Regions from separate parts of the Humibacter ginsengisoli genome, predicted to be linked through region 1. Evidence: predicted binding sites of a transcription regulator. Region 1 holds the regulator's gene; the other holds the start of a gene.
What was found. Region 1 encodes HspR, which represses chaperone genes until heat shock. Its sites were predicted from a motif close to AAGTTGAGTCNNNNNGACTCAACTT; they were not measured.
Positions count from the first base shown of each region.

Region 2: a site for HspR is predicted at 1,738-1,762, ahead of ACYVI5_RS02780 (Hsp20/alpha crystallin family protein). Genes of this name have one in related genera too.

Region 1 is NZ_BAAGWZ010000012.1:117,515-121,926, reverse strand. It holds gene dnaK (molecular chaperone DnaK) at 1-517, shown strand, start outside; gene ACYVI5_RS17615 (nucleotide exchange factor GrpE) at 520-1,209, shown strand; gene ACYVI5_RS17610 (molecular chaperone DnaJ) at 1,347-2,345, shown strand; gene ACYVI5_RS17605 (heat shock protein transcriptional repressor HspR) at 2,426-2,848, shown strand; gene ACYVI5_RS17600 (SGNH/GDSL hydrolase family protein) at 2,897-3,589, shown strand; gene ACYVI5_RS17595 (SGNH/GDSL hydrolase family protein) at 3,791-4,412, shown strand, end outside.
Region 2 is NZ_BAAGWZ010000002.1:81,593-86,004, reverse strand. It holds gene ACYVI5_RS02790 (S9 family peptidase) at 1-198, opposite strand, end outside; gene ACYVI5_RS02785 (aldo/keto reductase) at 298-1,134, shown strand; gene ACYVI5_RS02780 (Hsp20/alpha crystallin family protein) at 1,234-1,701, opposite strand; gene ACYVI5_RS02775 (class I SAM-dependent methyltransferase) at 1,870-2,544, shown strand; gene ACYVI5_RS02770 (hypothetical protein) at 2,552-2,974, shown strand; gene ACYVI5_RS02765 (inorganic phosphate transporter) at 3,279-4,412, shown strand, end outside.

The DNA.
Region 1 (4,412 bases):
CACCTTCGACATCGACGCGAACGGAATCGTTCACGTGTCCGCGAAGGACAAGGGCACCGGCAAGGAGCAGTCGATGACGATCACCGGTGGCTCCTCGCTGCCGAAGGACGACATCGAGCGCATGGTGCGCGAGGCCGAGGAGCACGCCGCAGAAGACAAGAAGCGTCGCGAGTCCGCCGAGGTGCGCAACAGCGCCGAGCAGATGGTCTACTCCATCGAGAAGCTCATCAAGGACAACGACGACAAGCTGCCGGCGGACGTGAAGACCGACGTGCAGGGCGACGTGGATGCCCTCAAGTCCGCTCTCGCAGGTGACGACGACGACGCGGTGAAGGCCGCGCACGACAAGCTCATCGCGAGCCAGCAGAAGCTGGGCGAGGCGATCTACCAGTCCGCTCAGGCGCAGGGCGAGCAGGGCGACCCGAACGTGGCCGACCCGGGCAACGGCGAAGTGCCGAACCCCGAGGAGGACGTGGTCGACGCCGAGGTCGTGGACGACGAGGACGAGAAGAAGTAGTCATGGCGAAGAACGACGAATCAAACGAGCACGAGGAGCCGGTCGTCCGCGACAAGCGACGCATCGACCCCGAGACGGGCGAGGTTCGTCGGCCGGACGGCGACGCGGCGGAGTCGAAGGACTCCGCCGCGCGGCCCGGATCTGGTGACTCCGATCCCGATCTCGAGCACGAGCAGGTGGTCGACACCGGCGAGGGCTATGAGGGTCCGGATGTCGAGACATCCCTCTCCGACGCGGATCTCGACTTCTTGTCGGGCCAGTCCAGCGCCGAGCAACTGGCCGCCGAGCGGCTCGCCGACCTGCAGCGGGTGACAGCCGAGTACGCGAACTACCGCAAGCGCACCGAGGCCAACCGAGAGGTCGAGCGGGAACGAGCCGTCGCTGACGCGGCGAAGGCGATCCTGCCCGTGCTCGACGACATCGACCGTGCCGAGAAGCACGGCGATCTCGAGGGCGAGACGGCATTCGCGACGATCGCGGGCAAGCTGCGCGCTGCGGCTTCCGAGAAGCTAGGGCTGCAGCCGTTCGGTGCCGCGGGCGAGGCGTTCGACCACAACGTGCACGAGGCGATCTTCCAGCAGCCGTCGCCCGATGTGACCGAGCCGACCGTCCTCGACGTCGTCGAGGTGGGTTACACGCTCGGCTCTACGCTGGTGCGGGCGGCCAAGGTGGTCGTCGCGGTCCCGCAGTAGCGTCCGCATTCCATTCAGGTCGCAGTTTTCGTCGCTTTCGAGCCCACATGATGACGAAAACTGCGACCTGAAACGATGACACGCCGCCGTTCACAACCGAACACGCAAGAACAGAACACACAGAAAGGAGGTGCCGGGTGGCCAGTCAGGACTGGTTCGACAAGGACTTCTACAAGGTGCTCGGCGTCTCCAAAGACGTTTCGCAGTCCGAGCTGAAGAAGACCTACCGCAAGCTCGCGCGCCAGTACCACCCGGACTCCAACCCGGGCGACGCCAAGGCCGAGGCGAAGTTCAAGGAGATCAGCGAGGCGTACTCCGTGCTCTCCGACGACGAGCAGCGCAAGGAGTACGACCAGATTCGGGCCATGGGCTCCGGTGCCCGGTTCACGGCACCCGGCGGAGGCGCGAACGCCGGTGGATTCGAGGATGTCTTCGGCGGCATGTTCGGCCAGGGCGGCCGTGGGCAGTCCTACACATTCCAGCAGGGCGGCGCCGGCTACGACGACCTGCTTGGCGGCCTCTTCGGCAACGGGCGCTTCGGCCAGTCGACGGGCGGATTCCGGGGCTACGGCGGCCCAACCCGTGGACAGGATGTCTCGGCATCCACCACCATCGACTTCCAGACCGCTGTCACCGGCGAGACCGTGCACCTGACCGTGGACGGCGAGACCGTGAAGGTGCGCATTCCGGCAGGGGTGAGCGACAAGCAGCGCATCCGTGTGCCAGGTAAGGGACGTCCTTCCCCGGATGGCGGCGAACGCGGCGATCTCTACCTCACCGTTACGGTGCGCAGGCATCCGGTGTTCGAACGCGAGGGTCTGAACCTGCGCGTCATGGTGCCGGTGACGTTCGCGGAGGCGACGCTCGGCGCCACGATCGAGGTTCCGACGCTCGACGGTGGAACGGTACGGCTCAAGGTGGCGCCCGGAACGCCGAGCGGCAGGGTGCTGCGCGTGAAGGGCAGAGGCGTCGCCTCCAAGAAGGCGACGGGCGACCTGCTCGCAGAGGTGCAGGTGGTCGTGCCATCGCACCTGAGCAAGCAGGGTGAGGATGCGCTGAAAGCGTTCGACGCCACGCTGCCCGACGAGAATCCGCGCGAGGAGCTGCTCGCGAAGGCGCGCGCAGCGGCGCGGTGACCTCGAGTCGACACCGCCGGTCGAGCGCGTCGAAACCAGCGAATGCGGAAGACTTCTGAAGAGAGCGGAGGTGAGCGGTGATGGTCGAGTTGGATGAGACGACGCCCGTCTTCGCGATCACCGCGGCCGCCGAGCTGGCCGGCATGCATCCACAGACGCTGAGGCAATACGACCGGCTCGGACTGGTGAGCCCGCGCCGCACGGCCGGGCGGTCGCGTCGCTACTCGATGCGCGATGTGGTGCAGCTACGGGAGGTTGCACGACTCGGTTCGGAGGGCGTCAGCCTGGAGGGCATTCGGCGCATCCTCGAGCTCGAGAACCAGGTGAACCGGCTCGGCGCACGGGTGCGCGAGCTGGAGACCGCGCTCGCCGACGAGATGCTGAACCGGCCAGGTCGCCGGGTGTTCGCCGCCGGCTCCGAGGGCGAGGTCGTCTCGCTGCGCGCCGGAACCCGGGTGCGGCGCAGCAACCAGGTGGTCGTCTGGCGGCCGCTCGACCGGTGATGACAGCGTGCAGTGCGTGCAAAAGCTTCGAGTCGTAGCGTCGATGTCATGACACGGACGCCCGTCGCTGCCGTGGCGCTGGGCGTGAGCGCCGCAGCAGTCGTGCTCGGCGTCGCCGCACTCGTGGTCGCTACGACTTTTTCGGCGAATTTGCGCAGTCATCCGATCGTCGCTGACCAGCCGGCCGATGCCACCACCGTCGTCGCCATCGGCGACTCGATCATGGACGGGAACGGGCTGGATCCCGATCAGGCCTGGCCGAAGGTGATCGCCGGCTACAACGGCTGGCACCTGGTCAACCTCGCGACCAACGGGGCGGGCTTCGTCGCCAAGGGCAACAACGGCTCGATCTTCGCCGACCAGGTGAAGGAGGCCGTTCAGCTCGACCCGTCGATGGTGATCATCTCGGGCAGCAGCAATGACCTCGGCGTGCCCGAGTCTGATGTGCAGGCGTCGATGATCAGCGCCATGAACATGCTGCGGCACGATCTTCCGCACACCCGCATCGTCGCCGTGAGCCCGGTGTGGAACGAGAACGAGCATCCGAAGCAGCTCGACGAGATCAACGACGACATGGAGGCCGCCGTCAAGCACGTCGGAGGTACCTACCTCGACATCGGAACGCCGCTGCTCGGAAAGCCGGGCTACATGCAGTCCGATGACGTGCATCCGACCTCCGACGGCCAGCTCGTCATCGCCGCCGCCGTCGAGGCGCGGATGCGTGCAACCCACGTCGTGTGACGAGACTTCGCACGATGCAGCGGAAACCGAAGGGTCCGCCGGAAGCGGTGTCGCTGCCTTTGCGGCTCAGGCGTCGTTTTCCGGTGGAACGCGCGACGCGTCACAGGCCATGGCGTGGAGGCCACGCTGGCCTGGCACCTCATAGGAACCTCATCGCCAGCTCTGGCCGGCGGCAACAGCTGGGTTCGTAACCTGATCGTTATGAAGTTCAAGCGGCCGATCGCGCCGGCGCTGGCCATGGCGTCCGTGGCGTTGGCCGTCGCCGGATACCTCACGGTCGGGGCCCCGGCCGCTGCGGCGACGGCGGGACGTTCAACGGCCGTCGCGATCGGGGACTCCATCATGGACGGCCACAATCTGCGGCCCGATCAGGCGTGGCCGGTGATCATCGCGCACGACGACGACTGGTCGCTCACGAACCTGTCGGCCGACGGAGACGGTTTCGTCACGGTCGGCGACGACGGGACGACCTTCCTGCAGCAGGTGCGCGAGGCGATCACGTCGCATCCGTCGATCGTGATCGTTTCGGCGAGCAGCAACGACCTGGGCGTGCCCGAACCTGAGGTGAGGTCCGCCATGGTCGAGGCCGTCGACGAGTTGCACGCGGCGCTGCCGAAGGCCGAGATCATCGGCTTCAGCGCGATCTGGAATCAGAACGACCCGCCGCCGCAGCTCGACCAGATGGGAACGGACCTGAAGGCCGCGGTGTCAGCCGTCGGCGGAACCTACCTCGATATCGGCAACCCCCTGAAAGACAGGCCCGACCTCATGCAGGGCGGCGACGTGCATCCCACCGCCGCCGGCCAGCTCGTGATCGCCGCCG
Region 2 (4,412 bases), on a different contig from region 1:
GAAGATCCGCTTGCGCAACGGTTCCAGGTGCGCCGTCCTTGCCTCGGTGAACGCGTTCTCCGCCTCCAGGTGCGCGATCACCTCTGGGTCGTCCTTGTCCCGCAACCACTCGTATGGGTCTTCGACCGAGTCTCCGTGGTGTGTGCGGGTGAACGGGACCCGCTTGGCGGCGGGAGCGGCGATATCGAGATCGGGCATGGCATCCACGCTATCCGCAAGACGCGCGATGCCGCCGACGGCGACCACGGGTCGTCGATGGCAGCCTCGGCGCGGTGGAGTGTCGGTAGCGTTGCCTGCATGAGCATTCCGCAGCGCGTGTTGAACGATGGAACGAGCATCCCGGCGATCGGCTTCGGAACGTATCCGTTGCGCGGCGAGACGGGCGAGAAGGCGGTGGTGTCGGCGATCGAGGCCGGCTATCGGCTGCTGGACACGGCCGTGAACTACGAGAACGAGGATGCCGTCGGGCGCGGCATGCGGGCATCAGGGCTCGAGCGCGCCCAGCTCATCGTGCAGACCAAGATCCCCGGCAGGCACCATGGGTACGACGAGACGATGGCCTCGTTCGAGCAGTCCCGGCGCGCTCTGGACGTCGAGAAGATCGATGTATACCTGATCCACTGGCCGAACCCGAGCGTCGACCGCTATGTCGACACGTTCAAGGCGATGATCGAACTGCGCGACCGCGGGCTCGTGCGAACGATCGGGGTCTCCAACTTCACAGAGGAGTTCCTCACCAGGCTGCAGCGCGAGACCGGAGAGCTGCCCGCGGTGAACCAGATCGAGTTGCACCCGTACTTCCCGCAGGAGCGGCTGCGAGCGTTCCACGACGAGCACGGCGTCGTGACCGAGGCGTGGAGTCCGCTCGGCAAGAACTCGCCGGTACTGAAAGAACAGGCGATCGTGGACGCCGCCGCCTCTCACGGTGTCACTCCGGCTCAGGTCGTACTGCGCTGGCACGTTCAGCTCGGATCGGTGCCGCTGCCGAAGTCGGGCAATGCCGAGCGTCAGCACGAGAACTTCGACATCTTCGGCTTCGAGCTGACCAACGACGAGGTCGCGGCGATCACCGCGCTCGGCAGGTCGGACGGCCGGCTGTTCGGAGGCGACCCGAACCACCACGAGGAGCAGTAGCCGCAGCAAGCTGAGACGTACGAAGGCGGGGCCGGGGGATGAGTCCCCGGCCCCGCCTTCGTGCCAGATCTCAGCGCACGCGTGCGGTGCGCACGACGTTCACGCGTCGATCGGCTTCTCGTGCTTCTCCTCGACCGTCACCGTCGGGTGGTCGCCTTCGCCCGTGGCGGCGCCGCTGGTCACGGCGATCTTGCGAGGCTTCGCCTTCTCGCTGACCGGGATCGTCACGCTGAGCACGCCGTTCACGTAGTTCGCGGAGATGCGGTCGGTGTCGAGGCCCTGGCCCAGGCTCAACTGGCGCAGGAACGAGCCGGACTGGCGCTCGCGCGTGATCCACTTCACGCCCTCACCGCTCGACAGCGTGCGCTCGGCGCGGATCGTCAGCAGCTGGCCGTCGACGTCGATGTCCACCGAGCCGGGGTCGATGCCGGGCAGGTCGGCGTTCAGCACGTAGGTGTCGCCGTCGCGGTACAGGTCCATCGGCATCAGCCGCGGCCCCTGCCCGCCGCCGAACATGGCGCCGGCCAGTCGGTCGAGTTCGCGGAACGGGTCGTAGTTGGTTGCCATCTCTACTCCTCCATGGGTCGATCCACGATGGTTTCAAAGTTGAGCCGCTTAGGCTCAACTACGGTCAGATTAGCACTCTGCAGTGGAGAGTGCCAACGGTGAGTTCTTCCCGCCGCGTCTGCTCTGGGCGAACGCGGGTGAGGCACCGGCCGGGACCACAATGGAGGGATGCGCGCAGCCGAGAGCCCCGAAGAGATCGCACGCCGCTTCGACGAGCGTGCGGGCCACTACGACGAGTCCGAGTTCCACACGGCTCTCGCCGAGGCGGTCGCTCAGTTCGCCGGAACCGACGGTGTGCGCAGCGTGCTCGACATGGCGACCGGCACCGGGCTCGTTCTGCGGGCGTTGCCGGAGGCGGGCATCCGCAAGGTCGGTGTCGACCTGTCTCGCGGCATGCTCGAGATCGCCCGTGAGCACCTGCCCGGCGCGCAACTGATCGAGGGCGACGCCTCGATCGCGCCCGACGTCGGCGGAGAGCAGTTCGATCTGATCACGTGTGTCACCGCGCTGCACCTGCTGCCCAGCCCGGTGGATGCGCTGCGATCATGGCGCAACGCGCTCGCGCCGGATGGGCGTGTCGTGGTGGGGGTGTTCCGCACGGGCGACGTGCGCGATGTGCCCGAGGTCGCCGAGGCGGTGAGCCGCGGCGCCGAGCGGCGCCCGCACGGCACGCACGACGAGCTGCACGCACGGGTCGGCACCGAGGAGGCGCTGAGAGTGCTGGCAGCCGAATCGGGATACGAACTCGGGAGGGTGCGCACCTGGGTGCTGCCTGAGCCGCTCGAGGTGTGCCTGCTCGCAGAGCTCGTCCCGGCACGCCCACTCGGTGCCCGCGACGCATAATGGCGGGATGATCACGACCGAGTTGGCACGCGAGCTGCGAGACCACGGACTGGTGTGGCATCCGGCATCCGGCGACGTCTTCGCCATCGACTCGGGCGAGTTCGACGGCGAGACGTTCACCGTGAGCGACATGACGATCGAGGCACATGAGTTCGACACCGGCACGATCCTCGGCTTCAACGGCACGACGGAGTGGGCGCTCGACTCGGTCGCGGTCGAGAACGCGGTGTGGCTGCCGCGTGAGGATCAGCTCCGTGGTCTCCTCGGCGGCACGTTCGTGGCGCTGAACCGCACGGATGCCGGTGACTACGTCGTCGAGACCGCTCGCGACGGCGCGCACACACGTTTCGCTGCGGCGGAGGCAGAGACGGCGTACGCACACGCGGTGCTCGCCCTCATCGCACAGGCGACGGCGGACGCTGCGACCTGATCGGGCGGGCGCTCAGGCGTCCGCGAGCGCCGCGGGCGTGATTCCCGCCACAGGGCGCATACGGTCATCGCCATCGTGATGACGAGTTCGGGGAGCACGTTCTGCAGCACCTCTCGCAGCACCGGCGATCGCGGTGATATCCGCGGGCTCCCCTCGTCGAGTTGACCGTGCCACCGCCACATGTGACGATCGACGTGGTCCTTAACGCACGGTGCACCACGGATGAACGTCGCCGTTGCGCCGCCTCCGGCTCGCCGGGGAAGCGGGAGGCCGTGCCCGTGCCCGCTATTCGAGAAAGACGTCGGTGGACCTCACCCTGATCGTCGTGCTGGTGATCGCGCTGGCACTCTTCTTCGATTTCACCAACGGCTTCCACGACACGGCGAACGCCATGGCGACGCCGATCGCGACCGGCGCGATGCGGCCGAAGATCGCGGTCGCGCTCGCCGCCGTGCTCAACCTGGTGGGGGCGTTCCTCTCCACGGCGGTGGCGAAGACCATCTCGAACGGCCTCATCAACGAGGGCCACGGCGGTGTTCTGATCACACCGACGATGATTTTCGCCGGGCTCGTCGGCGCCATCATCTGGAATCTCGTCACCTGGCTCTACGGCCTTCCCTCCAGCTCCAGCCACGCACTCTTCGGCGGACTGATCGGTGCCGCGATCGTCGGCGCCGGTTTCGGGTCGGTCGACTACGTCGTGCTGCTCGACAAGGTCATCCTGCCGGCCGTGCTTTCCCCGATCATCGCGGGCCTCGTGGCTTTTTGCGCCACCCGGTTGGCCTATGCGATCACGCGCCGGTACGACCGTCTGCCCGACGGTCGCGCCGGGTTCCGGTTCGGCCAGATCTTCTCGTCGTCGCTCGTGGCGCTCGCCCACGGCACCAACGACGCACAGAAGACGATGGGCGTCATCACGCTCGTGCTCATCTCGGCGGGTGCGCTCGCGCCGGGTTCGAATCCTCCCGTGCTCGTCATCGCGGCCTGTGCGCTGGCCATCGGCGTCGGCACCTACACCGGCGGATGGCGCATCATCCGCACCCTGGGCAAGGGCCTCACGGATGTGAAGCCGGCGCAGGGCTTCGCGGCGGAGACCAGCACCGCGGCGACCATCCTCGCCTCCTCGCACCTCGGGTTCGCGCTCTCGACTACACAGGTGGCATCCGGATCGGTGATCGGATCCGGCCTCGGCAGAAGGGGCTCCAGCGTGCGGTGGGGCACGGCCGGGCGTATCGGTCTCGGCTGGCTCATGACGCTGCCCGCCGCGGCCGTCGTCGGCGCGATCACGGCGCTCATCGGACTGCTCGGGTTCGTCGGAGTGGTGATCGATCTCATCATCGCGGTCGGCGTGATCGTGCTGATCTTCGCGATCTCCAAGCGCAATCGGGTGTCCGCGCGCAACGCGTTCGAGGGCGTCAACGAGGTGGCCGAGTCCGGA